2 regions of the Rhizobium sp. CNPSo 3670 genome follow, and region 1 is predicted to be linked to the other one. Evidence: riboswitches for the same ligand, from Rfam matches in the RefSeq annotation. Region 1 holds a riboswitch; the other holds the start of a gene.
What was found. Region 1 has a riboswitch for FMN ahead of AC13QO_RS12565 (6,7-dimethyl-8-ribityllumazine synthase). Riboswitches for the same ligand answer to the same signal wherever they lie in the genome.
Positions count from the first base shown of each region.

Region 2: another riboswitch for FMN. It lies ahead of AC13QO_RS04345 (DMT family transporter); the one in region 1 lies ahead of AC13QO_RS12565 (6,7-dimethyl-8-ribityllumazine synthase).

Region 1 is NZ_JBXSOL010000010.1:45,340-60,446, forward strand. Features, by position in the region: gene AC13QO_RS12500 (LLM class flavin-dependent oxidoreductase) at 41-1,063, shown strand; gene AC13QO_RS12505 (LysR family transcriptional regulator) at 1,247-2,152, shown strand; gene AC13QO_RS12510 (MFS transporter) at 2,112-3,395, opposite strand; gene AC13QO_RS12515 (ArsR/SmtB family transcription factor) at 3,392-4,042, opposite strand; gene AC13QO_RS12520 (class I SAM-dependent methyltransferase) at 4,200-4,883, shown strand; gene AC13QO_RS12525 (ABC transporter ATP-binding protein) at 4,864-5,676, opposite strand; gene AC13QO_RS12530 (FecCD family ABC transporter permease) at 5,684-6,721, opposite strand; gene AC13QO_RS12535 (FecCD family ABC transporter permease) at 6,718-7,722, opposite strand; gene AC13QO_RS12540 (ABC transporter substrate-binding protein) at 7,743-8,711, opposite strand; gene AC13QO_RS12545 (adenylate/guanylate cyclase domain-containing protein) at 8,842-9,939, opposite strand; gene AC13QO_RS12550 (hypothetical protein) at 10,183-10,407, shown strand; gene AC13QO_RS12555 (GCG_CRPN prefix-to-repeats domain-containing protein) at 10,486-10,794, opposite strand; gene AC13QO_RS12560 (SRPBCC family protein) at 10,968-11,414, opposite strand; FMN riboswitch at 11,599-11,741, shown strand; gene AC13QO_RS12565 (6,7-dimethyl-8-ribityllumazine synthase) at 11,821-12,255, shown strand; gene AC13QO_RS12570 (VOC family protein) at 12,402-13,091, shown strand; gene AC13QO_RS12575 (DUF1194 domain-containing protein) at 13,233-14,009, opposite strand; gene AC13QO_RS12580 (LysR family transcriptional regulator) at 14,184-15,086, opposite strand.
Region 2 is NZ_JBXSOL010000003.1:238,912-254,018, forward strand. Features, by position in the region: gene lon (endopeptidase La) at 1-2,366, shown strand, start outside; gene hupB (DNA-binding protein HupB) at 2,573-2,848, shown strand; FMN riboswitch at 2,965-3,116, shown strand; partial or broken gene AC13QO_RS04345 (DMT family transporter) at 3,300-4,204, shown strand; gene AC13QO_RS04350 (esterase-like activity of phytase family protein) at 4,297-6,495, shown strand; gene AC13QO_RS04355 (aldo/keto reductase) at 6,721-7,707, opposite strand; gene AC13QO_RS04360 ((R)-mandelonitrile lyase) at 7,849-8,250, shown strand; gene AC13QO_RS04365 (class I SAM-dependent methyltransferase) at 8,256-8,861, opposite strand; gene AC13QO_RS04370 (hypothetical protein) at 9,026-9,388, shown strand; gene AC13QO_RS04375 (glutathione peroxidase) at 9,515-10,063, shown strand; gene AC13QO_RS04380 (hypothetical protein) at 10,088-10,300, opposite strand; tRNA gene AC13QO_RS04385 (tRNA-Val) at 10,611-10,686, opposite strand; tRNA gene AC13QO_RS04390 (tRNA-Asp) at 11,098-11,174, shown strand; tRNA gene AC13QO_RS04395 (tRNA-Asp) at 11,226-11,302, shown strand; gene AC13QO_RS04400 (NADH-quinone oxidoreductase subunit A) at 11,550-11,915, shown strand; gene AC13QO_RS04405 (NuoB/complex I 20 kDa subunit family protein) at 11,906-12,490, shown strand; gene AC13QO_RS04410 (NADH-quinone oxidoreductase subunit C) at 12,509-13,111, shown strand; gene AC13QO_RS04415 (NADH-quinone oxidoreductase subunit D) at 13,178-14,368, shown strand; gene AC13QO_RS04420 (hypothetical protein) at 14,368-14,640, shown strand; gene AC13QO_RS04425 (NADH-quinone oxidoreductase subunit E) at 14,657-15,107, shown strand, end outside.

The DNA of each region.
Region 1 (15,107 bases):
GACCAATCCACCAAGAGATGCAACGGATAAAAGGCGCGCCATGAAGAAGATCGGTTTTCTCTCGTTCGGGCACTGGACGCCCTCGCCCCAATCGCAGACGCGCTCGGCAGGTGATGCGCTGCTGCAGTCGATCGACCTTGCCGTTGCGGCCGAGGAGCTCGGCGCCGATGGCGCTTATTTCCGCGTGCACCATTTCGCCCGGCAGCTCGCCGCGCCCTTTCCGCTGCTTGCCGCCGTCGGCGCCAAGACCAGCCGGATCGAGATCGGCACGGCGGTTATCGACATGCGCTATGAGAACCCGCTTTATATGGCCGAGGATGCCGGTGCGGCCGATCTCATCGCCGGCGGGCGGCTGCAACTCGGCATCAGCCGCGGCTCGCCGGAGCAGGTGATCGATGGCTGGCGCCATTTCGGCTATGCGCCGCCGGAAGGCCAGAGCGAGGCCGACATGGCCAGGCATCATGCCGAAGTCTTCCTCGAAGTGCTGCGCGGCGAAGGCTTCGCCAAACCGAACCCGCGGCCGATGTTTCCGAACCCGCCCGGCCTCCTGCGTCTCGAGCCGCATTCGGAAGGCCTGCGCGAGCGGATCTGGTGGGGCGCAAGCTCCAATGCCACCGCCGTCTGGGCGGCCAAGCTCGGCATGAACCTGCAGAGCTCGACGCTGAAGGACGACGAGACGGGCGAGCCCTTCCACGTCCAGCAGGCGGCCCAGATCCGCGCCTATCGCGAGGCCTGGAAGGCGGCCGGCCATACGCGCCAGCCGCGCGTCTCTGTCAGCCGCAGCATTTTCGCGCTGGTCGACGACCGAGACCGCGCCTATTTCGGCTACGGCAACGACGAAGGCGACAAGATCGGCTTCATCGACGAGAAGACGCGGGCGATCTTCGGCCGCAGCTACGCTGCCGAACCTGACGTGCTCGTCAAGCAGCTTGCGGAAGACGAGGCGATTGCTGAGGCAGACACACTGCTGCTCACCGTACCCAACCAGCTCGGCGTCGACTACAACGCCCACGTCATCGAGGCGATCCTCGCTCACGTCGCTCCGGCGCTCGGCTGGCGCTGACGGCGAGGCTTGGCGCGAGCCTTCGATATGCGCTGTAGTAATGCGAAACGGCAGCTGTCGTTGGCCGGCATCATTTCGATGCGTCCGGGACCTAACTGGCGCGGTCGGCGTTGATGATGCGAGCCTTGAATCGGTCACGTCGCGACCGACTTAAGGCTGCAGTCGAATCGCTCGAGTTGCCTCATGCCGCGCACTAACCTGAACGACATCCTGATCTTCATGGCCGTCGTCGATGCCGGAACCTTTATCGCCGGGGGGCAGGCCATGGGCCTCTCCCGTTCCGCGGCGGGAAAGGCCGTCACCCGCCTCGAGGAGCGGCTCGGCGCGCGCCTGCTCAACCGTACGACGAGGACACTCAGCCTGACTGATGAAGGACGAGTGTTCTATGACCAGGGGCTGCAGATCCTGGCATCGGTCGACGAGGCGGAGGCGAGCATTGCGGGGCGAAGTGGTTTGCCGCGAGGCGTTCTCAGGCTCGCCGTTCCCGATGTCTTCGGGCGGCTGGTCATGCTCCCTTTACTCGAAAAATATCTTCGCACGTGGCCCAACGTGCAGGTCGAAGTGAGCTTCACCGATCACGCCACCGACATCGTCGAGGATGGCTTCGATCTGGCGATCGGGATTGGCGCGAAGTCGTCGGCCGCCGACAGCCGATTGATCACGCGCGTGATCGCCAGTGACAAGGTGCTGCTCTGCGCCTCGCCCTCCTATCTCACCGAACGCGGCGTCCCCAATGATATGGCGGATCTGGCCGCCCATGACTGCCTGTTCTTCACCAACCGCGACCAAAGGCAGGGCTGGCGCTTTCGCAGCGGTGGCGGCTGGATCAAGGCGCAGGGGCGCAGCCGCCTGAGACTCGACAGCGGTGAAGCCCTCCACGACGCTGCCCTGGCCGGCTTCGGGATCGCGCTCCTGCCGAACTTCCTCATTGCCGCCGATTTGACCGCCGGCCGTCTCCGGCAAGTCCTCCCTGATCTAGAAACCGACGACACGAAAATCGTGGCGCATTATTCCGACAAAGGCGTGTTGGAGCCGCGCGTCCGCTGCTTCATCGATCTGTTGATCGAGGAAATCGGAGGTCAAGGCTAGGCCCGCGCGGCGCTGATGCCACCGCCTTGTCAAAACCGCGAAAGCTCTTGAGCGCCAGCGGAGAGAGGGTCGCGGCGAGGTAAGCGAGGCCGCAGAGGAGCAGCGCCGCGCCAAGCCCGATTGTGCTGATCAGCGCGCCACCGACGAGGCCGCCGAAGGGAATGAGAGCAAAGCACAGGGCGGTGTTCATCGCGGTGACGCGCCCGGTCAGCGGTTTGGGGATCCGCTCGAAGATCACCGCCGACAGGATCGGGTTGAGGAAACCGGAGGCAAAGCCTGCGATTGCGAGTGTTGCAAACACGGAGCCGAGCGGCGCATCCACCACGAGCATCAGGAAGCGCGGAAATCCGGTCAGGAGGAAGGCCACGGTATAGACGATCAGACGCGGCATGCGTTCGCCGATAACAGCGGCAATCGCCGCGCCCGCGATGGAAGCGCCGGAGAAGACGGCAAACATCGCGCCGAGCAGCTCCGGCCCGTGACCGGCGTCCCGGATCCAGACCGGCAGCAGCACGGCGTGATAAGCCTGATCGAGCAGATTGGTGATCGCCACCATGGCGACAATGCTGACGAGCACGGCGTCGCCGCGGAGAAAGCGCCAGGCTTCCCGGAGATCGTCGAGATAGGAAGGCAGCTTGCCCGACGGCGCGACGGACCGATCGGGAGCGCGCCGCATGCCGGGTATGCCGGTCGCGACGACCAGCGCTGCGGCGGCGAAGGTGGCGGCGTTGACGAGGAGCGCCTGACCCGGGCCTATCAACCCGATCAATGCGCCGGCGCCGGCAGCGCCCACCGTTGAGGCCAGCCGTTCGATGGCGCTGGAGGTGCCGGTCACCCGCTCGAGCGGCACGGCTGCCAGCGCAGCAATATCGGGAACCATCGCCTGCTTGGCGGCATCGGAGGGCCCGCGCAGCACACCCATGGCAAAGACGAGGGGCAGCAGCACCGGCACGGTCAGTACAGCGAAGAGATCGAGAAGCGGCACCAGCCCGACCGCGATCACGGAAGCCGTGTCGCAGATGATCGCGATGCGCTTGGCGCCGATGCGGTCGATCAGCGGCCCGCCGAGCGCCTTGGCGAGCACATAAGGCAGCATCTCCATCATCGCCGTCAGCCCGGTCAGCACCGGGCTGCCTGTGGCGCTCAGCACCAGCCAGGGGATGGCGATGGTCGATAGCCGGGTGCCAGAAAGTGAAAGTGTCTCTGCGGCGGCAAGCGCCAGGAATGGCCTGCCTTCTCTCACCGCTCGTCCTCCCGCTCGCAGTGCGGCAGCCGGCCCGGATAGGGGAAGGCGTGCAGCATGACATAGAAGGGAACCATGCCAGGATTCCGGGAAGTCGCCTCCCCCAGCGGCGGGGCGGCCCGCATCGCTTCAAGGATGATGCCTGTCAGCCGCTTCGTCAGAGCCTCGGCCTGTTCCGCCGTCATTGGGATGATGATGTCGTCGGTCGTTGTCGCCCTGCGCCATTCCGCCGGCAGCTCGGCATATTCCTCCAGCGCCTGCTGCATCTGGCCGACCTGCAGCGAGAGAGCCGCCTGGTTGAAGGCCATGTCGAGATCGAGCGCCTCGCCTTCGGATTCGCTCGGGGGAACCGAGGTCAGCTCGTGGCGGGCCTGCCACCAGCGGTCGCGCCGCGAGACATGCGGCGCTTCCTCGATGAAACCGTATTGGGCGAGCTGGCGCAGGTGATAGCTGGTCGCGCCGCTGTTCAGGCCTAACCGAACGGCGAGCTGCGTCGCAGTGGCGGGGCCGTCGATCCTCAGCATGCCGAGCATGCGCAGCCGAACGGGATGCGCCAACGCCTTCAGCGCGGTGGGTTCGGGCACGACCCGGCTGACGGTGCGGGAGGCGGCGGCATCTGCCGCAGGCTTGGAGCGTGGATCTTTCATGGCTGAAGCGTACTATTGCAAACACATCTTTGCAAACATTTCTTTGCAATGTTACTTGGAGCCGCGAAAGGTGCTTGAAAACCAGCTTCGGCCCTAGCCAAGCACAATCACGCACCCTAAGACCGGCGCCACGATCCGCATGATGTGAGGGTGAGGGATGGCTGAGGATGCGCAGAAAAACATTGGTACCTGGTACATCGACCCCGATGCCGAGGACAGGATGGCCGATGGACATGCGCCCATCTGGCGCCACCTGATCGATCTGATGCTCGAGCGAGACCTCTCCGATAAGAGCGTGCTCGATTTCGGCTGCAATCAGGGCGGCCTGCTGCGGCACCTTTATGCGATCCGCCCCTTCCGCAAGGCGCTCGGCATCGACATAGCCGAAACCTCGATCGCCAAGGCCGAGACGCTGAAAGGCAATCTGCCGATCCAGCATCAGGTCGGCGGCAGACTGGAGGGCTGGAGCGAGGAATTCGACCTCGCCGTCAGCCATGAGGTCATCTATCTCGTCCCCGATATCGACGCGCACGCCGCCGATATCCGCCAGGCACTGAAATCAGGCGGCGTCTATTATGCGGTGACCGGCTGCCACACGGACAATCCGCTCTGGCCGAAATGGCGCGAGCTCGTCGCCAACCGCACCAACACCGTCGTTCAGGATCGGTCGATCACCGATTACGGCCGCGCCTTCGAAAAAGCGGGCTTCGACGTCTCCGCACGCAAGCTCGAATATGACGGCTTCATCCCCTTCGTTGCGGACGGCTGGACGCCTGACTTCGCCGATGCGCTGGACTATTACACCCAGACGAAAATCGTCTTCAGGTTGGTAAAGCGCTAGATACTGCCGGCTGCAGCCGCATCAGCTCGACATCGAAATGCGGCGGGCTGTCGGGCGTGACCTGGACGAAGCGGCCCCTGACGCGGAAGATGTCCTGGACGAGGTTGCATTCGGCAAGCTCACGCGGCGGGCCATCGAACCTGAGCTGCCCCTTTTCGAGCAGCGAAATGCGGTCGCTGACGGCAATCGCCTGGTTGATGTCGTGGATCGCCATGACGATGGTCACGCCCTTCTTCCGGCTCAGCCGATGCAGGAGATCGAGCACCTCGACCTGATAGCCGATATCAAGGAAGGAAGTGGGCTCATCGAGCAGCAGGATCTCCGCTTCCTGGGCCAGTGCAGCTGAAATCCACGCTCTCTGCCGTTCACCGCCGGACAATTCACGCAGGCTGCGGTCGGCCAAATCGGACAGGCCGGTGTTTTCGAGCGCCCATTCGATCGCCTCTTCGTCGCGGCTGTCATAAGAGCGGAACAGGCCGACATGCGGATAGCGGCCCTGGCGCACGAGCTGGGCGACGGTCATTTCATCCGGTGCGGCCGGCTGCTGCGGCAGGAAGGCGAGCCTTTTTGCCAGCATCCGGCGCGACATGGAGGCGACGGCGACGCCGTCGAACGACGCCCTGCCCGCAGCCGGTTGGATGAGGCCCGCCAGCGCATGCAGCGCCGTGCTCTTGCCAGAGCCGTTCGGGCCGATCAGCGCCCGGATCTCGCCCTTTTCGAGCGAAAGGCTGAAGCCGCTGAGGGCCTTTCGCTTGTTGTAGACGACCGAGAGGTCGGAACAGGACAATGGCATTTCGGCCTCACATGGTTTTGCGCAGCAGCGCGAGCAGAAGCGGCACGCCGAAAACGGCCGTGACCACGCCGATCGGGATTTCCTCGGCATGGCCGAGTAGCCGGCCGATGAGATCACCGAGCGCGACGACGACGGCGCCGAGCACGATCGTCAGCGCCAGCGACAGCCTAAAATTCCGCCCGGCCAGGAAGCGAGCGAGATGCGGCACGATGAGCCCGACGAAGACGATCGGCCCGACCGCGCCGACGGCACTTGCCGCAAGCGCGCAGGAGACGATCAGCACGATCGAGAACTGCCTGCGATAGCCGAGCCCGAAGGACCGGGCGACGGCCGCATCGAACTGCAGCAGCATCAACGGCCGGTAGATCACCGGCAGCATGGTGAGGCCGGCGATGGTGAACGGCAGCAGGAAGAGCGCGTGATCCCAGCTGCGGGCGTAAAGGCTGCCGGACAGCCATTCGAGAATGATCTCGATGCGGGCCGATCCCCATCCGGCGATGAGGCCGATCGCCACCGCATGTAGCACCGCGCCGACCGCCACGCCGCAGAGCGTGATGCGTAGCGCGCTGAGGCCGAGACGGAAGGCAAGCAGATAGATGACGCCGCCGGCAAGCAGACCGCCGGCTAGACCTGCCGCCGGCAGCCATGCGACCGGCAGTTCAGCCAGCGTGTTCGAGCCTGGTTTGAAAATATAGACGGTAAGGAGCAGGAAGATCGTCACCGACAGCGTCGCCCCCTGCGACACGCCCATCAGCGACGGATCGGCAAGCGGATTGCGGGTGATCGTCTGCAGCAGATATCCCGCCAGCGAAAAATGGATGCCGGCGAGAATGCCGGTGGCGATGCGCGGCAGCCGGATATCGAAAATGATCAGCCGCGCTTCCGCCGAGCCGCCGCCGGTCAACACGGCCGCGACGTCGGCCACGGGAATATCGGCGACGCCGAGGAAGACAGCCGCCGCAAGCGACAGGATGGCGAAGACGCCAAGCGCGACGGCCATGCCGAGACTTGCCGAACCGGCCGATGTCGATGCCGGCGCGCTCATCGCGTCTCACCCGCGAGGCTCAGCCGCCCGCGCTGGACGAGATAGATGAAGATCGGGCCGCCAAGCATTGCGGTGATGATGCCGACGGGCAGTTCACGCGGGATGGCGATGCTGCGCGCGAAAACATCGGCGACCGTCACGATCAGCGCGCCGAGCGAGGCGCTCAACCCGATCTCCCAACCCGTGCCGCGGGGTTTCAGCAGCCGGGCGATGTGGGGAGCGGCAAGACCGACGAAGGCGACCGGCCCGGCGACGGGCGCAACGCCCGCGACCGGAATGACGGCAAGGATGAGAACGAGGGGCTTCCACAGGCCGAGCTGCAGGCCCATGCCGGCCGCCGCATGATCGCTCAGCATGAACATGCCGATGACGCGCCGCAAAAGGAGCGCCCCGGCAACCCCGGCGATCGTCCAGGGCAGCATATAGAGGACATGTGACCAGCTGCGCCCCTGGAAGCCGCCGGCGAGCCAGAAGAGCAGCGATGCCGATTGCGGCCCGGTCAAGAGCAGCACATAGGTGGTGATCGCGCTTAAGAACAGCGAGACGCTGACGCCGCCGAGCGCGAGCTGCAGCGGCCGCCCCTGCCCGCCGCGCGAAACGCAGAATGTCACCGAGGCAGCCAAGACCCCGCCGGCAAGGCCGATGAAGGGATAATAGGCAGGCGAAAGCCAGGGCAGATAGACGAAGCAGCAGACGATCGGCGCGACCGCCCCGGATGTCACGCCGGTAATGCCGGGATCGGCCAGCGGATTGCGCGTCAGCGTCTGCAGCAAGTAGCCGGAAACGGCAAGGCCCGCCCCGCCGGCGGCCGCCGCCAGGCTGCGCGGCAGCCGCAGCGTCCAGACGAGGACAGATTCGAGCTTGCCGTCGGGCGCCAGGAGCACGCGCAGCGCTGTCTCGGCCGAAAGCGTCTTAGCGCCAACCAGCAAGCCGAGCATCGCCGCCAGCATCGCGGCCGCGACAATGAGCCCTATGGCCAGGAATGATTGCCGGGGGCTCATCGCAGGCCTTTTCCTTGGACTTAGTTCTGCAGTTCGGCCGGGATCAGCTTGGCAGCCTCGGCCTTGACATCGACAGCCGGGAACGTGTCGGGGTAAAGGTAGTGCGCAGCCTCGCGCAGCACGATTTCGCGGGCGATCGGGCCGTTGGTCTCGACCCACTGGTCGCCGACGTAGAAGACGCGGTTGTTCTTGACTGCCGACAGCTGCGACCAGATCGGGTTGCTCTCATGCGGGCGATCCGGGCCGGAATCATAGACGAAGATGACCTCCGGATCCTTCTCGAGCATGGTTTCGAGGCTGAGGTCGATGCCGAACTCGCCGCCCGGAGTTTTCGGCCCCGGAACATTGTCGCCGCCGATCGCGGCGACGATCGAGGCCGAGGTATTTTCCGTGTGGAAGGCGAAGGGTGTCGCGCCGCCCCACATGATCAGGAAGCGCGGGTGAACGCCCTTCGGCGCCTTGGCGGCAAATTCCGCAAGATGCTTGCGGAATTCGGCGTTCAGCTGCTCGCCGCGTTCGGGCTGGCCGAGCAGCTTGGAAAGGGCGGCGGTCTCGCTGTAGCTCTCTTCGAGCAGTTCCATATTATAGGCGACGTAGGGCGCGATGTTTTGAAGCTGCGCCGCATTGCCGACCGTATAGCGGCGGATCGCGACGATCAGATCCGGCTTGGCTTCGGAGAGAAGTTCCAGATTGGGCTTAGCGCGCTGGCCGATCTGCTTCATTCCGGAAGTCCGGCCCAGCAGGAATTCGGGCTCGCGGCCTTTCGTCATATAGGTGCTGGCGACCGGCTTGATGCCGAGTGCCAGCGCGACGTCATCTGCGAAATAGGAAATCGAGGCAAGGCGCTTCGGCTGTGCCGGAACCTCGACGGTGACGCCGCGATCGTCGACGACCGAGACTTTCTTGCCGTCATCGGCCTGCGCGGCCCCTGCCACGAGCATTGCGGACAGGCCGAGGGCCGAGAAAAATTTATGTACGTATCGAGTCATATCTGAAAACTCCCCTCTGACCGGCAGAGGCTTTAGCCAAAAAAGCGGAGTTTAACAATCATGATTCTTTTGCGCTGTTTCTGGGAAGGGACGGCACTGCTTGCACAAGCGGACAGTTCTCATCTCAGGCTCAATCCTCAGCCAAAGTGAAGACGGCGCACGGCTCGGCGATGCCGCGCAGGGCGTGCTCGCCGAGCGGCGTCAGCGCGGCCTGGGTATTCGCCGCCACGGCGCCTGAGATCAGCACGCTGTGGCCGAGCGGCTTGCAGAGCCCTTCCAGCCGGCTGACCAGATTGACCGCCGGGCCGATGGCGGTGAAGTCAAGCCTGTCGGCGGCGCCGATATTGCCCCAGAGGATTTCGCCGAAATGCAGGGCGGCCCCGAAGGGCAGCGGCGCCAGCCCCTCAGCCTCACGCATCCGATCGAGATGAACCATGCCGGCGCGGCAGGCGGCGACAGCCCGAAGCGCCGCCTCACAGGCCTCTCGATCAGCTCCGGCCCCGTTGCCGGAAGCAGCAGTGACGGGAAAGATCGCCAGCACGCCGTCGCCGATGAATTTCAGCACCTCGCCGCCGAAGGCATGCACGGCGCCGGCGACGCGGTCGAAATAAGCGTCGAGCGCGGATATCATCGCCTGCGGCTCCGTCACTTGGGAAATCGCGGTGAAATCCCGCAAATCGGCGCAGAGAAGAGCGGCGCGAATGGTTTCGCCGGTCCCCCGGGCAAGCGCACCCGACTGAACGCGAGCCGCACTGCGCCGGCCGAGGTAGGCTTCCAGCAGCGCCGCCTGCGCTTCCCGCGCCGCAAGGGCTGCGAGCGGCGCCGCAGCAAAACGCGCGACGTCCTGCAGCCGCGCGGCTTCATCAGGAGAAAATTCGTCCGCCCCTGCCCCCTTGCCGATGCCCGCCCAGCCGAGCACGGCGCCGTCCCGCGAAGCTCCAATCCTCTCCTCCCAAACCGGCCCGAGCCCGGCTAGCCATTCGCGCCCGGCATCGCTTTGCGGTGCGGCGGCAAACCCCAGCGCCTCGATGACGGCTCCGGTTTCCGCCCGCCACAGCCAGCTACGCCGCGCTATGATCGGATGCGGCACCGAAAGTGTCAGCGCGCCGCCGGAAAGCTCCAGGCCGTCGGCCAGCAGCCGGCGCCCGAGCTCGGCCAGAAACCGTTCGGGGCCGGGCGAAGCCGCAGCCTCGTCAATCAGCCAGGCAATGGAGGAAGGCAGATCCATGGGTTAACATTGGCATTTGCAACAGGACGCGGGCAACCCCGGGACATCAGCCTGACACCTGTGGTGGATTTCCTATCGGCACTTGCCCCCGCCGAGTCCCTCCGCAACCCTGTCAACCCCACCTCCAAACAAGTCTGTGGAAAACCATTCATCACGGTGGAAAACAACCCAATAAACACCTTTAAATTGCGCGACATTGATTCGATTATGTGCGAACTTGTCATTAGCGATTGAGGGGTTGCTATGGGCACGACATACTGGCCGAAAGACCCGCTGGACGGGAATGACATGACGTTGCTGACGTCGATCCTTCGGCGCTGGTGCGCGCGTTATGGGATCGAGTTTACAGCCGAAGAAAGCAAACGGAAGGCGAAGGAACTCGTCGAATGGTTCGAGTTCGGTGTCAAGCATCCGGCCGAGCTCGAAGAGCTGATCGACGGAAAGCACTGGCTCGTCAGCCGCATCTGAGCGCAGCGTTATTTCAGCTGATAAAGGCCGGGCGAAACATCGCACCGGCCCTCGTTCGTTTGCCTCTGTCAAAGAGTTTTAGTAGTCATCGCGCCAGCGACGTTCGCGGTCCCAGCGCCCCTCATAGCGCCAGCGCGGGCCATCCCAATCGCGATGACGCCGCTCCCAGCCCCAGCGGGGCGGACCGCCATAGAAAGCTACAGGCGGCGGGCGGCGCCAGTTGCGCCGGCATTCGCCCCAGCGGGTCAGATGCCAGCCGCGACCACAGGCGTAGTCGACCTTTGTGACAGTGCTCTCAACCTTGATTGCCCCGATCGGCATCGCCTGAGCTGTGCCAATCGAGAAGCTGCCAGCGAGCAAGGCAGCCGCGATAGAAAGTGCCTTCATCGAAAACTCCATTTCATCCAGCCGCAATCACCTTAGGACCGCCAAATTGAACTGGAGATGAACTGCGCGTTCATGTTGCGGACGATAAAGCAGCACTTTTTTTGACCGCAGCGGACCGTTCTTCCCGTAGCGTCAAGCGCTTGGGGAGCATCCCGTCGCCTGCCGAAAACCGTTCATGTCCTTCCGTAAAAAGGATCTGGACCCGGGTCCCGCCCGACCGCGACTTCCGTGAGCCGGCCGAGATAATGCGCCCAGCCCTCCTCATGACCGGCGCATTGCTCCGCACTCGGCAGACCGCTGTGGGTGAGCCGCAAAAGCGTTCCTCCTCCTTGCTCGATCAGGTCGATCTCGACCAGGCTCGATCCCGGCGGCACCACCTCGCTGCCATCCCAGCCGAAGCTGTAGGCAAGCCGATGCACCGGCACCACCTCGCGAAACGAGCCACGCGCAAAACGGGCGCCGGTGACGTTGACGAGATAGAGCCCACCCGGCTCCGGCTCGACCTCGGCCTCCGTCCCCATCCAGCGCAGGATCTTCTCGGGATCGGTCATCAGTGCAAACACCGCCGCCGGCGGCGCCGCAAGATGCGCCTCGCGGCGCACGACGAAAGATTCTGGCATCGCTCTCTCCCATGATTGCTGCTCTACCCCTCAATGAGGCCGAGCAGCATGCTTTTTCGACATGGATGTCCTCAGCGGAAGCATGTAGGTGGATGCGCGCGCTGCGCAAGGGTGATGGGGCACGTGCCCTTCGGACGAAAACGTCTTCCCTATTGCCAGCCCGCCGCCTTGGCCCTATTGTCCGCGCCGTTCTCAGGGCGGGGTGAAAGTCCCTACCGGCGGTATGCAGTTTCGATTGCGAGCCCGCGAGCGCCTTCCTCGGAAGGGTCAGCAGATCAGGTGAGATGCCTGAGCCGACGGTCATAGTCCGGATGAAAGAGAACGTGCGCTGCTGCTGCCCTCCGGGCTGGCTGCGGATGCTCGTGATCGCCTTGGGTGATGTGTCTGTACGCCAAAGGAGATTACCATGACACCCACCCGTTATGCCTTCGTCAAAGCCGGCTGGCACGCCGATATCGTCGACCGTGCGCTCGAAGGTTTCCAACAGCTTGTTCCCGCCGAACAGATCGACGTATTCGACGTCCCCGGCGCCTTCGAAATGCCGCTGCTGTCGCGCGATCTTGCCGCGAGCGGGCGCTATGCCGCCGTCATTGCCGCCGCCTTCGTCGTCGATGGCGGGATCTACCGCCACGAATTCGTCGCCCAGGCCGTGGTCGATGGCCTGATGCGCGCCGGCATGGATACCGGCGTTCCGGTGCTGTCGGTCTCACTGACACCGCATCACTATCAGGAAACGGAGCATCACACGCAGATCTACCGCGCTCATTTCGTCGAAAAGGGCCGCGAGGCTGCGCGCGCCGCTCTGATGATCGGCAAAACGCGCGCCGCCCTTGCTGCTTAAAAGCTAGCGCAACAGACGGCGGGATGGCCCGCCGTCTTCTTCATGTCGACAGAAGAATTGATTCGACGCTCCACCCGGGCTGTGGTCCACTCGATCCCGACATGTATCGCCATTCTTAATGCGTCCAAACCTCAAGGGAGCTGAAGATGAGCAATGCAATGCGCAGTGAACCCCCAACCGAATCCATGAAAACACGACCGGTCGACACCAAGCTCGAAGTGGTCGTCATTCCCGTTTCCGACGTCGACCGTGCCAAACGTTTTTACGAGAGCCTTGGCTGGAGGCTCGACGCCGATTTCGCCAATGACGCCGATTTCCGCGTGATCCAGTTCACCCCACCGGGCTCCGGTTGCGCGATCATCTTCGGCAAGAATGTCACCGCCGCCGCTCCCGGCTCCGCCCAAGGCCTCTATCTCATCGTCTCCGACGTCGAGGCCGCAAGGCGCGATCTCATCGCCCGCGGCGTCGAGGTGAGCGAGGTCTTCCACGATGCTTCAGGCGTCTACGCCGGCAAGGACGAGCCCTATCTCTTCGGGCGCCTGCGCATCGCCGGCCGCGACCCCGACCACCGCAGCTATCGTTCCTTCGCCTCGTTCAAGGATCCCGATGGCAACGGCTGGCTGTTCCAGGAAGTCACCACACGCCTGCCAGGACGCATCGACGCCGATGAGACGGCCTTCTCGACATCGAGCGACCTCGCGGCCGCCCTCCGCCGCGCCGCCGAGGCCCACGGCGAACACGAGAAGCGCAATGGCGGCAAACACGACGAGAACTGGCCGGACTGGTACGCCGAATACATGGTCAGCGAACAGGCCGGCAGGCAGCTGCCGTTATAGGTGGCGGCACGGAGCAGCCGCCTTGCCCGTCGGCACCTCAAGGTGAGGCTCTTCGAGTGGCAGATGCTTTCTTCTTTGCTTTGTCGGTATGCCATGTGACAACCACACGGCATACCCTCTCCGGGCTCATCAGGTCGCGACTCACCGATCGAATATATCCCGCCACTGCTTCTCGCCTATTAGACAGTCCGCCGTCGGCGCGTCGGCGGCTATCCTCTCCACCGTCGGCGAGGGTGAAATGCCGCTGATCTCGAGCACCAGCTTGCGGCGCACGGCGATGGCGAAATCCTCAATCCTGTGGACCGGCAGCACGAAGCTGCCGGGGCCGCCGATCACGCAATCGGCGTAATATTTGTCGAGCCCTCCGGGAGCATCGGAAGGACGCAGCATTATCGCCAGCCCGTTGATGATCATGCCCGACGCCACCGCCTTGTCCCTGGTGCCCGTCACCGGGCTGCCGGAATTGTTCGGACCGTCGCCGGAGACGTCGATCACCTCACGCCTGCCGCGAAAGGGTCCGGTGGTGATCATGCTGGCGCCCTGATCGATGGCTGTTGAGATCGAGGTGCGCCGTTGCGTGGCTATCGGCCGGGCGCCAAGCTTATCGGCGAAGGCGATCGCATCCGCTTCCGTCTCAATCACCTGCCAGTCGATCATCGAATCCTGGACGACATAGCCCGCCCATTCGAAATAGCTGATGGCGATGCGGCCGGTGAGCCCGCCCTTGACCGCATCGATGAATTCCTTGTGCTTGAGCGCCTCGACATAACCGTCGCGCTGAATGCCGATCTCTTCGAAATCCATTGACCGCGAGGTGTCGACGGCAAGCACCAGCGTCACATCAACCTCGTTTGCGCCCGCCCCAGCTGTCGGCACGACTCCGGTAAGACCCATGAGCACCGCAAGTGTGGCCAGCATCGGCAAATCCCCGCGCATCGAGCAGGGAAATGTAACACAGCTTGGCCGGCGAAGGACGCCCGGCCTCGTGCGGGGTTTCAATTTTCAGTGATATCAGGAGCGCCTGCCTTGCCCCTCGAGGCCGCTGCGGGGAACTCATAGAGAGACTCTCCTGCCATGCAGCTTTCCAGGACCTCAACGCAAAGGCGACCATAAAGGGTTCTTCCACGCCTTCAGCGCTTCCAGAAAAACCTGCAGGCGCAGCGGCAGGAAGCGGCGGGTGGGATAGACGGCGTGCACGAAGATTTCCGGCGAGGACCAGTCCGGCAGCAGGCGAATGAGCTCGCCTCGGTTGATCTCTTCGTCGCAATAGGTCGAAGGCAGCAGCCCGATACCGTGGCCGCGATAGGTAAAGGCGCTGACCGCCTCGAAGTCCCGACTGGAGACCGGCCCGGACACGCGCACGTGGGCCGACTTGCGGCCGCTGACGAGATGCCAATCCGCCTCGCCGTTGCGGCCGTTCAGGAGCACGCATCGATGATCCTTCAGGTCCTCGGGCTTTGATGGAAGGGCCCTGCCCTCAAGATAGTCGGGCGTCGCAACCAGATAGCGCACACTCCGGCCGAGCCGCTGCGCGACGATGGAAGAATCCTTGAGTTCGCCGAAACGAATGGCGACATCGACATTCTCGGCGACCAGATCGAGGAAAAGGTTGGTGACGAAGAGATCGATCTGGATATCGGGATATGTCCTCAGGAAGGACGAGATGAATTCGTAGAAGACGTCCTGCCCGAAGATGACGGGCACGGAGATCTTCAGCGGGCCTTCCGGCTGCCTCTGCGTCTCCGTCAGCGCCTGCTCGGCGTCCATGAGATGGGCGAGCGGCTCGCTGCACCTGTCGTAATAGGCCCGACCCTGTGCGGTGAGGCTGAGCTTGCGGGTCGTGCGCTGCAGCAGCGTTACGCCGAGCTGCTCTTCGAGGGACGTCACCTTCCGGCTGACGGTTGAAACCGGCATGCCGAGGGAATGGGCCGCACGGCTGAAGCCGCCATACTGCGCCACCTTCACGAAAACGGCGATGTCGTTGAGATCGGCCATGCGCCCACTTTTGCACTGATG
Region 2 (15,107 bases), on a different contig from region 1:
TGCGTGACATCGTGGTTTTCCCGCATATGATCGTGCCGCTGTTTGTCGGACGGGAAAAGTCGATCCGTGCGCTCGAGGAGGTCATGGGCTCGGACAAGCAGATCATGTTGGTGACGCAGATCAACGCCAGCGACGATGATCCGGACCCTTCGGCGATCCACAATGTCGGCACCGTGGCAAACGTGCTGCAGCTGCTGAAGCTGCCTGATGGCACCGTCAAGGTTCTGGTCGAAGGCCGCGCCCGCGCCGAGATCGACACTTATACGAGCCGTGAGGATTTCTATGAGGCGCTCGGCCATGTGCTCGAGGAGCCCCATGACGATCCGGTCGAACTGGAAGCCTTGTCGCGCTCGGTCGTTTCCGAATTCGAAAGCTATGTGAAGCTGAACAAAAAGATTTCGCCGGAAGTGGTCGGTGCCGCCAGCCAGATCGACGACTATTCCAAGCTCGCCGATACGGTCGCCTCGCATCTGTCGATCAAGATCACCGAGAAGCAGGAGATGCTGGAGACGACGAGCGTCAAGCAGCGTCTCGAAAAGGCTCTCGGCTTCATGGAAGGCGAGATCTCGGTGCTGCAGGTCGAAAAGCGCATCCGCTCGCGCGTCAAGCGCCAGATGGAGAAGACCCAGCGCGAATATTATCTCAACGAGCAGATGAAGGCGATCCAGAAGGAGCTCGGTGACGGCGAGGAAGGCCGTGACGAGATGAGCGAACTGGAAGAGCGCATCTCCAAGACCAAGCTGTCCAAGGAGGCCCGTGAAAAGGCCGAGGCGGAGCTGAAGAAGCTGCGCCAGATGAGCCCGATGTCGGCGGAGGCCACGGTCGTGCGCAATTATCTGGATTGGCTGCTCGGCATTCCGTGGGGCAAGAAGTCGAAGATCAAGGCCGACCTCAACAATGCCGAGAAGATCCTCGAGGCCGATCACTTCGGTCTGGACAAGGTCAAGGAACGCATTGTCGAATATCTCGCCGTGCAGGCTCGCGCCACCAAGATCAAGGGCCCGATCCTCTGCCTCGTCGGCCCTCCGGGCGTCGGCAAGACCTCGCTCGCCCAGTCGATCGCCAAGGCGACCGGCCGTGAGTATGTCCGCATGGCGCTCGGCGGCGTTCGCGACGAAGCCGAAATCCGCGGTCACCGCCGCACCTATATCGGCTCGATGCCCGGCAAGGTCATCCAGTCGATGAAGAAGGCGAAGAAGTCCAACCCGCTCTTCCTGCTCGACGAAATCGACAAGATGGGCATGGATTTCCGTGGCGATCCGTCTTCGGCCCTGCTCGAAGTGCTCGATCCGGCGCAGAACTCGACCTTCATGGACCACTATCTGGAAGTCGAATACGACCTGTCGGATGTGATGTTCATCACGACCGCGAATACGCTGAACATCCCTGCACCGCTTATGGACCGCATGGAGATCATCCGTATCGCCGGCTACACCGAAGATGAAAAGCGCGAGATCGCCAAGCGGCACCTGCTGCCGAAGGCTATCAAGGAACATGCGTTGCAGCCGGAAGAATTCTCGGTCAGCGACGATGCCCTGATGGCGATCAGCCAGCAGTACACCCGCGAAGCCGGTGTCCGCAGTTTCGAACGCGAATTGATGAAGCTCGCCCGCAAGGCGGTCACCGAGATCATCAAGGGCAAGACGAAGTCCGTTCACGTGACGGCCGCCAACATCGCCGACTATCTCGGCGTCCCGCGCTTCCGCCATGGCGAAGCTGAGGGCGAGGATCAGGTCGGCGTCGTGACCGGCCTTGCCTGGACGGAAGTCGGCGGCGAGCTGCTGACCATCGAAGGCGTGATGATGCCGGGCAAGGGCCGCATGACGGTTACCGGCAATCTGAAGGACGTCATGAAGGAATCGATCTCGGCGGCGGCTTCCTACGTCCGCTCGCGCGCTGTCGATTTCGGCATCGAACCGCCGATGTTCGAAAAGAACGACATCCACGTGCACGTGCCGGAAGGTGCGACGCCGAAGGATGGCCCGTCGGCCGGTGTCGCCATGGCAACCGCCATCGTTTCGATCATGACCGGCATCCCGGTCAACAAGCATGTGGCGATGACCGGTGAAATCACCCTTCGCGGCCGGGTGCTGCCGATCGGCGGTCTCAAGGAAAAGCTGCTTGCGGCGCTTCGCGGCGGCATCAAGAAAGTGCTGATTCCGGAAGAAAACGCCAAGGACCTGGCGGAGATTCCGGATAACGTGAAGAACAGCATGGAGATCATCCCGGTCTCGCGGATGGGCGAGGTGATCAAGCATGCGCTGATCCGTCGGCCGGAGCCGATCGAGTGGGATGGCACGGTGGAAACGCCCGTCATCACGTCGGTCGAAGGCCTCGACGATACGGGCGCAACGATCGCGCATTGAGTGGCGTTTGCCACATTTATGCCCGATTGAAGCAAAAGACGCAAAAAGGCTGGCGGAAACGCCAGCCTTTTTTGTGAAAACGTCATGGAGACGCTTGCTTTTCCTTGATTTGCAGGGCTTTTGGGTTCCCGGCGGGCCTGATGAAACCTATTCTGCGCCTAGCTTACATTTGAGTCGTTTCATACCATTTAGAAAGGGGTGGAAACATGAACAAGAATGAACTCGTGTCCGCAGTGGCCGAAAAGGCAGGACTGACGAAGTCTGACGCGGCTTCCGCTGTTGACGCGGTTTTCGACGTTGTCCAGGCCGAACTCAAGAACAAGGGCGATATCCGCCTCGCTGGTTTCGGCAGCTTCACCGTTTCTCATCGCGCTGCAACGAAGGGCCGCAACCCGTCGACCGGCGCTGAAGTCGATATTCCAGCCCGCAACGTGCCGAAGTTCACGCCCGGCAAGGGCCTGAAGGACGCCGTCAACGGCTGATTCATCATCCGCCGGCCGTAAACGAGAACGGCTGAGCAGGTTTTCGAGGGGTTCGGCGCTGCCGGACCCCTTTTGTTTTGCCGCTTGCCGTATGCAGCGCTTTGTCTTACCAACAATGCTGTTCTCAGGGCGGGGTGAAAGTCCCCACCGGCGGTAAGGGCTGTGGCCCGAGCCCGCGAGCGCCTTCTCAAGCTTCGGCCGGGGAAGGGTCAGCAGATCCGGTGCGATTCCGGAGCCGACGGTATAGTCCGGAAGAAAGAGAATGAGCATGGCCGTGAGCGGGCAGGGGACTGCCGGCCCCTGCGCGCCGTCGCCTCATGCGTCCTGATTTATGTTGGTCGCCTGCATAATTCCTTAAATCGGAATCGATTTAAGGATGAATTATGCAGCAATTAAAAGCGCTACAGCGTCCTTTGCGCGTCTGGAAAGACGCGCGGCGCTGTAGTTCTGGATGGAAGACATGAATCAGATTTCCCTTACAATGCCGCGTTCTCGCGCCTTTTGCCGGCGCTGCTTTCATGGTGCTTGGAGGCGTGGCCTTCTCGCTGCTCAACGTCTTCACCCAGTGGCTAACCATGAAACTCGCCTTTCCGCCAGCCTCCGCAGCCTTCTGGCAATATGCCTTTGCCTTCCTCTTCTCCTTGCCCTTCCTGCGCAAGCCTTGCGGCGATGCGTACCGACTATCCCCGGCGGCACGTCGTGCGCGTCCTCTTTGCCGCGCCTGGTGTCGAGGCCTGGGTTTCCGGTCTTGCCTCAGTGCCGATCTGGCAGGCGATCGCGCTGGTCATGACCTCACCCTTCTTCATCATTCTCGGTGCCCGCCTGTTCCTCGGTGAGCGCGTCGGCCCGGCCCGCTGGGCAGCGACCGGTGTCGGCTTTGCCGGCGTGATGATCATCCTCCAGCCATGGTCTGATAGTTTCACCTGCGCAGCGCTCCTGCCGGTGCTCTCGGCACTGCTCTGGGGTGCCTCCTCGCTCATCACCAAGGGCCTGACCGGTATCGAGAGGCCAGAGACCATCACCGTCTGGCTGTTGGTGCTGCTGACGCCGATCAACGGCGGTCTGGCACTTGCGGCGGGCTTCGCCGTACCGACAGGCACGACACTCGCGCTCTTCCTTGTGGCGGGCCTCCTGACGGTCGTGGCGCAATATCTGCTGACCCTAGCCTATGCCAGTGCTGACGCCGCCTATGTCCAGCCATTCGATGATCTGAAGCTGCCGCTGAACGTGCTCGCCGGCTGGCTGTTTTTCGGTTATGCGCCGGCCGGTTATCTCTGGCTGGGCGCCGCGCTCATTCTTTCAGCGTCGCTCTTCATCATGCAAAACGAGATGCGCCGGGAAAGGCAGCCGGCCTGACGCCGACCTCTGAAAACTCGCGGACTGTCATGTCTCTGTCATGGCAGTCCCGCAAAACCCCTCTGTTCGATCTTTCGACATTGGGGGATTTCATGACAATTTTATCGCGCAAGGCAGCGCTCGCTGCCGTGCTTCTCGCATCCGTTGCCGTCCCGGCCGCGGCCGAGCCGGTTTTCAACCGCATCGCCTCCTTCCCGGTCGCCCAGAACCTGCCTGCTGACAAGGACAAGCTGTCGCCGACATCCGCGGAAATCATCACCGCGACCGACGACGGCAACACACTGATCTATAGCGACAGTCCGCTCGGCGCGATCGGCTTCATCGACATTACCGACGCCAAGGCCCCGAAAGCCGCCGGCGCGCTGATGATGGATGGCGAGCCGACATCGGTTACCTCGAGCGCCGGCAAGGCGCTGGTTGCCGTCAACACCTCCGAAAGCAAGGCCAAGCCCTCAGGCCGCCTCGCAATCGTCGACGTGGCGACGAAGAAGATCGAGAACATCTGCGATCTCGGTGGCCAGCCGGATTCGATTGCCCTCAACAAGGACAAGACGCTCGGCGCCATCGCGATCGAAAACGAACGCGACGAAGAGGTCAATGACGGCAAGATCCCGCAGATGCCGGCCGGCGAGCTCGCCGTTTTCCAGGTCAACAACGGCACCGTCGACTGCGGCGCCATCAAGCATGTGGCGCTGAACGGTCTCGCCGGTGTTGCCCCTGAAGATCCGGAGCCGGAATTCGTGGCCTTCAACGGGCAGAACGAGATTGCGCTCACGCTGCAGGAAAATAACGAGATCGTCATCATCGACGCCAACACGGCTCAGGTGAAGACCCACTTTACCGCCGGCAGCGTCGATCTCTCCGGCATCGACACGAAGCGCGACCGCGCCCTGAAATTCTCGAGCGAATCGAAGGGCGTGCTGCGCGAGCCGGACGCCGTGAAGTGGCTGGACGACAACCGCCTCGTCGTCGCCAATGAAGGCGACTATCAGGGCGGCTCGCGCGGCTTCACCATCTTCGACAAGACGGGCAAGGTCCTCTACGAATCGGGCGCATCCTTCGAACGCGCCGTCGCCCATATCGGCCATTATCCGGAAAGCCGTTCGGGATCGAAGGGCGTCGAGCCGGAAGGTCTCGAAGCCGCCAAGTTCGGCGATGACCAGTATTTCTTCCTGCTTGCCGAGCGCGCCTCGGTCGTCGGCGTCTATAAGGATACCGGCGCCGACCCCGAACTCGTGCAGCTTCTGCCGTCGGGCATTTCGCCGGAAGGCGGGGTCGCTATCCCCCAGCGTAATCTCTTTGCGACCGCAAATGAACTCGATCTCGGCAAGGACGGCGGAGTGCGCTCGCACGTGATGATCTACGAGCGCTCGGAAGGCGAAAAAGCTTATCCACAGATCGTCTCCGCCGAGAAGGACGGCAATCCGATCGGTTTCGCAGCGCTTTCGGGTCTCGCCGCCGTTCCCGGAAAACCGGGCATGCTCTACGCCGTCAGCGACAGCGTTCTGGGCTCGCAGCCGACGATCTACACGATCGACGCCAGCAAGAAACCGGCCGTGATCACCGACGCCCTCGTCGTCAAGCGCGACGGTGGTCCGGCCCAGAAGCTCGATATCGAAGGCATTGCGGTCGCAGCCGACGGCTCCTTCTGGCTCGCCTCGGAGGGAAACAGCGAGCGCCTCGTCCCGCATGCGCTCTACAACGTCAATGCCAAGGGCGACATCAAGGCCGAGATTGCTCTGCCTAGGGAACTCGCCGCCAACGAAATTCGCTACGGCTTCGAGGGTGTCACCATTGTCGGCACCGGCGACGATGCCACGCTCTGGATGGCCGTCCAGCGCGAGTGGGGTGACGACGAGAAGGGCTTCGTCAAGCTCGTCTCCTACAATCCGAAGAAAAAGGAATGGGGCGCCGTGCGCTATCCCCTCGACAAGACGGAAAGCGGCTGGGTCGGCCTGTCTGAGATCTCCGCCCACGGCGACAACGTTTACATCATCGAGCGCGACAACCTCGTCGGCGACGCCGCCAGGCTGAAGAAGCTCTACAAGGTGGCGATCTCGGAACTGAAGCCCGCCAAGCTCGGCACCGAACTGCCGGTCGTGAAGAAGACCGAAGCACACGACTTCCTCGACGAACTCAAGGCCGTGACGAACGGCTATGTGCTCGACAAGCTCGAAGGCTTCACCTTCGACGCCTCCGGCAAGCCTTACGCTGTCACCGATAATGACCGTGTGAGCGACTCTTCCGGCGAGACCTTGTTCTTTCCGGTCGAACTGAGTGCCACGAACTGAAAGCTGCCCCTCATCCTAACCCTCTCCCCGTTAAAACGGGGCGAGGGGACGTGCCAAGCGCAACGTCGAGGTGAAGGAAGCACGTGCGGCATATCCCTTCGCCCCGCTCGCGGGGGTCCGGAGGACGGGTCGAAACCGGTGCCGCGACCCCGGTCGATGGCGGCAGCCGGTGAGGGGCCGCTCTCGGCTCGCTGCAGCCTTCAATAAAAGCGACTCGCTCCAGCCTTACCAGCGCTGATGCACATGCGGCGCGATCAGCCGATTGTATATCTCGCGCGTCGCCACTATCACATCGGGCGAGAGCGGCGCGAGATCGGCTGCGGCCGCATTGGCTCTCGCCTGTTCGGCATTGCGGGCGCCGGGGATGACGACAGTAACGGCTTCAGCCATCAGGATCCAACGCAGCGCGAAGGCGGCCATAGTGACGCCGGCCGGCACCAGCTTGCGCACTTCCTCAACCGCCTGCAGCCCGACCTCGAAAGGTACGCCGGCAAAGGTCTCGCCGACATCGAAAGCTTCGCCGTGGCGGTTGAAATTGCGATGGTCGTCGCTGGCAAACTGCGTCTCGCGGCTGATCTTGCCGGAGAGAAGACCACTTGCCAGCGGCACGCGCGCGATGATCGCCACATTCCTGCGACATGCTTCCTCGAAGAACAGATGGTCGGGGCGCTGACGGAAAAGGTTGTAGATGATCTGGACGCTGACGACGCCGGGATATTCGATCGCTTTCAGCCCGTCCTCGACTTTTTCGACGCTAACGCCATAACCCTTGATCTTTCCAGCCTTCTGCAGCGCGTCGAGGCCCTCGAAGACCTCAGGCAGGTAAAGCACCTCGCGCGGCGGGCAGTGCAACTGCACGAGATCGAGGCTGTCGACCGCGAGGTTTTTGAGGCTGCGGTCGATGAAGCCTTGGAGATTGGCCTTGGTATAGCCTTCCGCGACATGTGGGTTGAGGCGGCGGCCTGCCTTGGTTGCGACCATCGGGCGCTCGCCGCCGCGCGTCCTCAGGACATCGGCAATGATCTTTTCCGAGCGGCCGTCGCCGTAAACATCCGCCGTGTCGACGAACGTCATACCGGCATCGAGCGCGGCGTTCAGCGCCGCCCGCCCATCCGCCTCGCTGATATCGCCCCAGGAGCCGCCGATCTGCCAGGCGCCGAAGCCGACATTGGTAACGGTGAACGGCATGCGGCCAAACGCATGGTGTTTCATGAACATCTCCCTAGGTTATGAACGCTTTGGCCTATCAGGCGGGCAACTGCGCGGCAATTGCCGATCTGGTCTTGATCGGTCGCCTCGATCAAATATCGTCGCACCGTAAAGCTTCAACAGCATGGATGGAAAGGAACGATCATGGAGATCAAGCCCGCTGGCTCCAGCCCCTCGATGAAGCCGCCGGCCGACTATTTTACCGGCGCCGTTCGGCAGGATCCGCTGATCGAGCCGCCGACGCCGGCAAGGGTGAAGGCAACCTCCGTCACTTTCGAACCCGGAGCCCGCACCGCCTGGCACACGCATCCGCTCGGCCAGACGCTGATCGTCACCTCAGGCAAGGGCCTTGCCCAGAGCTGGGGCGGGGAGATTCGCGAGATTCGCGCCGGCGACACCGTCTGGTTTGCGCCGGGCGAAAAACACTGGCACGGCGCCGGCCCGGAGACGGCCATGACGCATATTGCCATTCACGAGGCATTGGACGGCAGCCATGTCGACTGGATGGAAAAGGTCAGCGACGAACAATATTCCGGCAAGGCGTGAACTGATCAAAGGCGCTTCAGGCAATAGGAAAAATGCGCGTGTGATTCGACCGTCAGGAATTCGAATTGCCAGCCATAATCCTTGCAGAATTTCGTAACCGCCTCGACGACACCGTAGACGATCGGTTTGACGGTGTTGCCGGTGCAGAAATCATGGCCGGCAATGCGTCCTGTGCGCTTCACCTTCCTCTCGCAGAGCAGGAGCTCCTGCCAGGTGAGCTCGAAAGAATGATCGGTGTCGATATAGGCCCAGTCGAGGAAGTCATCCTCGAATTCGGCGAGCTTGTCGAGCGATGTGCCTTGCATCAGGTGCAGCCGGCCAGCCTCGATCTCGGCCGCGAAATTCGTGTGAATCGCGTCGAGCCCGGAGCTGTAGCGATCCATCGACCAGGGATCGATGAGATAAAGCTGGGCCGGGCGATTCTTTTCCAGGATCTCCGCCGTATACTCGCCGAAGGCCGCTCCCACCTCGACGCCGATGCCGCCATTCGGGATCCGGTAGAGCAGTTCGCCCCGATCCGGCAGCAGCCGGGCGTTTTCTATATGATGGGCGCTGAGCGGGGTGCGCGGCATGCTCGCCCGCAGCGCCTGCCTTTCTTCACGTGTCTTCATCTTTGATCTCGGGATTGGGGCCGGCTGACGGCCCTTGTGCGGTTCGAGGGGAACGTAGGAGCAGCCGAGGCGGATGACAACGGCATGACAAGAATTTGCTTCTTGCGGACAAAAGGTTAAGTTTCGCCTGTGAATGACGAAAGAGCCCTGGGAGGAGCGACTTCATGAGACGGATGTGGCCCGAAGAGTTCAATGCCATCATTGCCCATGCCGAAGAAGTGATGCTGGAATCATCCGCAGAAGCAGGCGCCGGCGAGCCGCTGCACCGGAAAGCGCTGAAGGCACGCATCGCCATGGAAGATTACGAGCGAATCTGGCCGCTCGCCGAGATGCGCTTCCGCTTGGGCGAAGGACCGTTCGCCGGCAAGGCCATCACGCTCATCACCACCAACCCTCATTATCATCCCTGGCATCCAAAGGATGGTGGCAGCGTCGAATCCGTCTCGGACAGCGGCCGCCACTACAAGACGGATTATCTCGTCGTCCATTTCCTACTCGATGACGTACGGGAAACCTCGCCCGCCTGACGGGCTCCCCCGGTGTCGCCAAACGGCGACGCCGGGGATGCTGACGTCGAGTTGATCTTCACCCTGATGACAATAGCGGCGATATCGCTAAGCTCCCGGAACGATCCGTGCCAATTGGAGGTTCCCATGACGGGCAATGTGCTGGATATTCCGGTCAAGACGGTGGATGGTCGACAGACTACGCTGAACGAATACAAGGGCAGGGTACTTCTGATCGTCAACGTCGCGTCGAAATGCGGGCTGACGCCGCAATATGAGGGGCTTGAAAGACTCTATGGCGAAAAGCGCGAGCGCGGCTTCGTCATCGCCGCTTTCCCCGCCAACGACTTCAAGGGCCAGGAACCCGGCACGGACGCCGAGATCCTCGATTTCTGCACCACCACCTACGACGTCACCTTCCCGATCTTTTCTAAGATCTCGGTCAAGGGCGAGGCCCAGCACCCGCTCTACCGGCAGCTGACCAAATCGGGCGTGAAGACGACGGGCGAGGGTCCGATGCGCGAACGCCTGAATGCCCACGGCATATCAGGCGGCGACGAGGATGACATTCTCTGGAATTTCGAAAAATTCCTGATCGGCCGCGACGGCAAAGTCGCCGCCCGCTTCGCGCCCGATGTGACGGCAGATGATTCGCGGCTGGTTTCGGCGGTGGATCAGGAGTTGGCGAAGGGATGATTTGCCGGCAGCCGAGCAGGATCTTCAGATCCCGAGGACGGTCACAAGCGGAGGCGTAAAGTCCTTGAAGCCCAGTATCGGCTGGTCGCACCTTCTGTCAAACTTCGTCTTCGGTACGTGGCGCTGGCATTTCGGATTCGTCTTGAAGGCGTATCCGGGCAGGCTGACATAGATGGAGCTTGGCGTGCAAAGGGCAATCGCAATGCACAGCGTCAATGCGGAGCATAGAGTTCTCATGGTACCCCCCGGCGCCGTAAGCCTTCAAGCGCGGAGACTTCCGGGCGACGAATAGTCTCATTTTTGCCCGCCCTCATCCATTCGCCTAATAGGAGGTGCGCGGAGGCTGGAGTAGTCCGTTTTGGTGGAACCTGGCTTCCCAGACGGCGCCGCATTTGACCTGCCGGACAGCTATGCTGCGCCGGAATGTCTTGCCGAATGTCGGGTCGCGTTCATGTGAGATGGCTTCTGCATAGGCAGATAGCTGCATTGAGCCAATCAGGGGCAGATCACTGCGGCTACATTACTCTTCGAAACTCAAGAGGAAAAATGGTGGGCGATGAGAGACTCGAACTCCCGACATCCTCGGTGTAAACGAGGCGCTCTACCAACTGAGCTAATCGCCCATCGCTGGCGAAGCCGATCGGCCTGCTGCGTTGGTGGCCGTGATCTATGCGGATCGCGGCAAAACCGCAAGAGTGTTTGTGAAGAATTTTTGATTTTTTTGGCGGTGGTCTGCTCGTCTGCGCTGCCGAACGGGCTCGGTCGGCCTGTGGATAAAGGGGAGGGGGAGCCGCGGGCTTATGCATTTTGCCTGCGCTGTCGGCTCCGATCGTGCCTCGCTACGGCTGCGGAGGTTGGAATTGCCGGCTTTCGTTCTTCCTGCAGCGGCTTTGCCGAAACAATTCAACGACTGTCATGGTTTTGTCTCCAAACCTGCTTGACACTAAAAGGCGAACCCCGTAGTTAGCCGCTCATCGAAACGGCCAGCCGTTTTGGTGAGGGTGCGAAGGCATCCGGATTGCTTGAAATGAAGTGCGGGTGTAGCTCAGTCGGTTAGAGTGCCGGCCTGTCACGCCGGAGGTCGCGGGTTCGAGCCCCGTCACTCGCGCCATTTCAAAGCAGGCGTTCAGTCGCCGCCGTCCGGCTCTTCCGTCCGTCATGCGCGGGTGTAGCTCAGTCGGTTAGAGTGCCGGCCTGTCACGCCGGAGGTCGCGGGTTCGAGCCCCGTCACTCGCGCCATTCTCTTCCGAAAGCCATGCAGTTTCCAGGGGTCAGGCATGCAGCTTGAATCGACTTCTGCGGATTTGTCGCGACATCGTTGCATCTGCTTGATAATGTCCGCCCGCGACGCGTCGAATTGCCTCTGTAAAAGTCTTGCGCCGCGGCGTCGGCTGCGCTAACCACGGCTTGTTGCAACGCACGTTCGCTTGTCGGGCAATTGCCCAAATGCGCCGCCTGGCGCCTCCGGCAAGCAAGGATGAACATGATGACTGAACTGCTCAGTTCCTATATTCCGATCGCTATCTTCATCGCCATTGCGCTCGTTATCGGCCTGGCGCTGCTCATTGCGCCGTTCGCCGTGGCTTTCAAAGCGCCCGATTCGGAAAAGCTCTCGGCTTACGAATGCGGTTTCAACGCTTTCGACGACGCCCGCATGAAGTTCGACATCCGCTTCTACCTCGTGTCGATCCTCTTCATCATCTTCGACCTCGAGGTCGCCTTCCTCTTCCCCTGGGCCGTTTCCTTCGGCGCCATCGGCTGGTTCGGCTTCTGGTCCATGATGGTCTTCCTCCTCGTGCTGACCATCGGCTTTATCTATGAATGGAAGAAGGGAGCCCTGGAATGGGAGTGACCCCTGTGAGCAATCAGCCGCTCGTCGCGCCGCAGCCGAAGGGGATCATCGATCCGTCGACCGGCAAGCTGATCGGCAGCAACGACGCATTTTTCGGCGAGATCAACAACGAACTCGCCGACAAGGGTTTCCTCGTCACCTCGACGGACGAGTTGATCAACTGGGCTCGTACCGGCTCGCTGATGTGGATGACCTTTGGTCTTGCCTGTTGCGCTGTCGAAATGATGCAGCTCTCCATGCCGCGTTATGACGTCGAGCGCTTTGGTTTTGCGCCGCGCGCTTCGCCGCGCCAGTCCGACGTCATGATCGTCGCCGGCACGCTGACTAACAAGATGGCGCCGGCTCTGCGCAAGGTTTACGACCAGATGCCTGAGCCGCGCTATGTCATCTCGATGGGCTCCTGTGCTAATGGCGGCGGCTACTATCACTATTCCTATTCGGTTGTTCGCGGCTGCGACCGTGTCGTGCCGATCGATATTTACGTGCCGGGCTGTCCCCCCACGGCGGAGGCACTGCTTTACGGCGTGCTTCTGCTGCAGAAGAAGATCCGGCGCACCGGCACGATCGAACGCTAAGGGTTAAGGACAAGGCATATGAGTGAAGCCCTGACTGAGCTTGCCTCCTATCTTGGCGAAGCGCGCGGCAACCTGATCCTCGCCTCGCAGATGAAGTACGGCGAGCTGACGCTGACGGCGACGGGTGAAAACCTGATCCCGCTCCTGACCTTCCTGCGTGACGACGCCAAGTGCGGTTTCGTCAACCTGATCGACATTTGCGGCGTCGACTGGCCGCAGCGCGAACTGCGTTTCGACGTCGTCTATCATCTGCTGTCGCCGAAGAAGAACCTGCGCATCCGCGTCAAGGTGGCGACCGACGAGGATACGCCGGTGCCGTCGGCCTGCGCCGTCCATCCCGGCGCCGACTGGTTCGAGCGTGAGACCTGGGACATGTACGGTGTCCTGTTCACCGGCCACCCGGATCTACGCCGCATCCTGACTGACTACGGTTTCGAAGGCCATCCGCTGCGTAAGGACTTCCCCACGACCGGTTTCGTCGAGGTGCGCTACGACGACGCCGCAAAGCGTGTGGTCTACGAACCTGTCGAGCTGAAGCAGGAATTCCGAAACTTTGACTTTATGTCACCCTGGGAAGGCACCGAATACGTGCTGCCGGGTGATGAAAAAGCGAAGCAATAATTCAAGGCGGCTGGTGGGATTGCGCCCGCCTTTCACCGAATATCTGAGAACGCGAGCCCGATCGCCATGACAGAACATAACGTCCGCAACTTCAACATCAATTTCGGACCGCAGCATCCGGCGGCGCACGGCGTTCTTCGTCTTGTCCTGGAGCTTGACGGCGAAATTGTGGAGCGGGTCGATCCGCATATCGGCTTGCTTCATCGCGGCACCGAGAAGCTTATCGAGACCAAGACCTATCTTCAGGCGGTACCCTATTTCGATCGGCTCGATTATGTCGCGCCGATGAACCAGGAGCATGCCTATGCGATGGCCGTCGAAAAGCTGCTCGGCATCCAGATCCCGATCCGCGGCCAGCTGATCCGCGTGCTCTATTCGGAGATCGGCCGCATCCTCTCGCATCTCTTGAACGTCACGACGCAGGCAATGGACGTCGGTGCGCTGACACCCCCGCTCTGGGGCTTCGAAGAGCGTGAAAAGCTGATGGTGTTCTATGAACGCGCCAGCGGCTCGCGCATGCATGCAGCGTATTTCCGTCCGGGCGGCGTCCACCAGGATTTGCCGGAAAAGCTCGTGCAGGACATCGGCGACTGGTGCGATCCGTTCCTGAAGGCGCTCGACGACATTGACGACCTTTTGACCGGCAACCGTATCTTCAAGCAGCGCAACGTCGACATCGGCGTCGTCTCTCTGGAAGATTGCTGGGCCTGGGGCTTCTCCGGCGTCATGGTGCGCGGTTCGGGCGCTGCCTGGGACCTGCGTCGCGCCCAGCCTTACGAATGTTATTCCGATCTTGAATTCGACATCCCGATCGGCAAGAACGGCGACAATTACGACCGCTACCTGATCCGCATGATCGAGATGCGCCAATCGGTCCGCATCATGAAGCAGTGCGTCAATCGCCTGCTCTCGGATGCGAAGACCGGTCCTTTCTCGTCGATCGACGGCAAGGTCGTGCCGCCGAAGCGTGGCGAGATGAAGCGCTCGATGGAAGCGCTGATCCACCATTTCAAGCTCTACACCGAAGGCTACCACGTGCCTGCCGGCGAGGTTTATGCCGCCGTCGAGGCGCCGAAGGGCGAGTTCGGCGTCTATCTCGTCTCCGACGGCTCGAACAAGCCGTATCGCTGCAAGATCCGCGCTCCGGGTTACGCCCATCTGCAGGCGATGGACTTCATGTGCCGCGGCCATCAGCTCGCCGACGTCGCTGCTGTCCTTGGCTCGCTCGATATCGTCTTTGGCGAGGTGGACCGCTGATGCAGCTTCTGCCGCTGGCCGTCGCAATTCTTCTTGCGGCATCCGGGGTTTCGGCCCAGGAGGCCGACACCCTCGGCACGCCGCTGGGTCATAAGGAAGTGACGCCGCCGGGGCAGCAATCGTCCATGGGCGAGCTTTTGTCCAAGGGCTATCAGATCAAGGCCGCCATTCCGAATGGCAGCAAATTCGTCGTATTTATGCAGAAAGACCAGTCGGCCTATGCCTGCGAAATGCAGTCTTTGACCGCTTCGCGGTGTGGAACCCTAAACTGACAAGGCGTGAGGAAGAATGTCCGTTCGTCGATTAGCCGAAGATCAATTTCAGCCTGCCGCATTCGCCTTCAGCGATGAAAATGCGGTCTGGGCGGACAAGACGATCCAGAAATACCCCGCCGGCCGCCAGCAGTCGGCGGTCATTCCGCTGCTGATGAGGGCGCAGGAACAGGACGGCTGGGTCACGCGCGCGGCGATCGAAAAGATCGCCGACATGCTCGACATGGCCTATATCAGAGTGCTCGAGGTCGCGACCTTCTATACGCAGTTCCAGTTGCATCCTATCGGCACGCGCGCCCATGTCCAGGTCTGCGGCACGACGCCCTGCATGCTGCGCGGCTCGGAAGCGCTGATGTCGGTCTGCAAGAGCAAGATCCATGCCCATCCCTTCGAGCGCAATGCCGAAGGCACGCTCTCCTGGGAAGAGGTCGAATGTCTTGGCGCCTGCGTCAACGCCCCGATGGTGA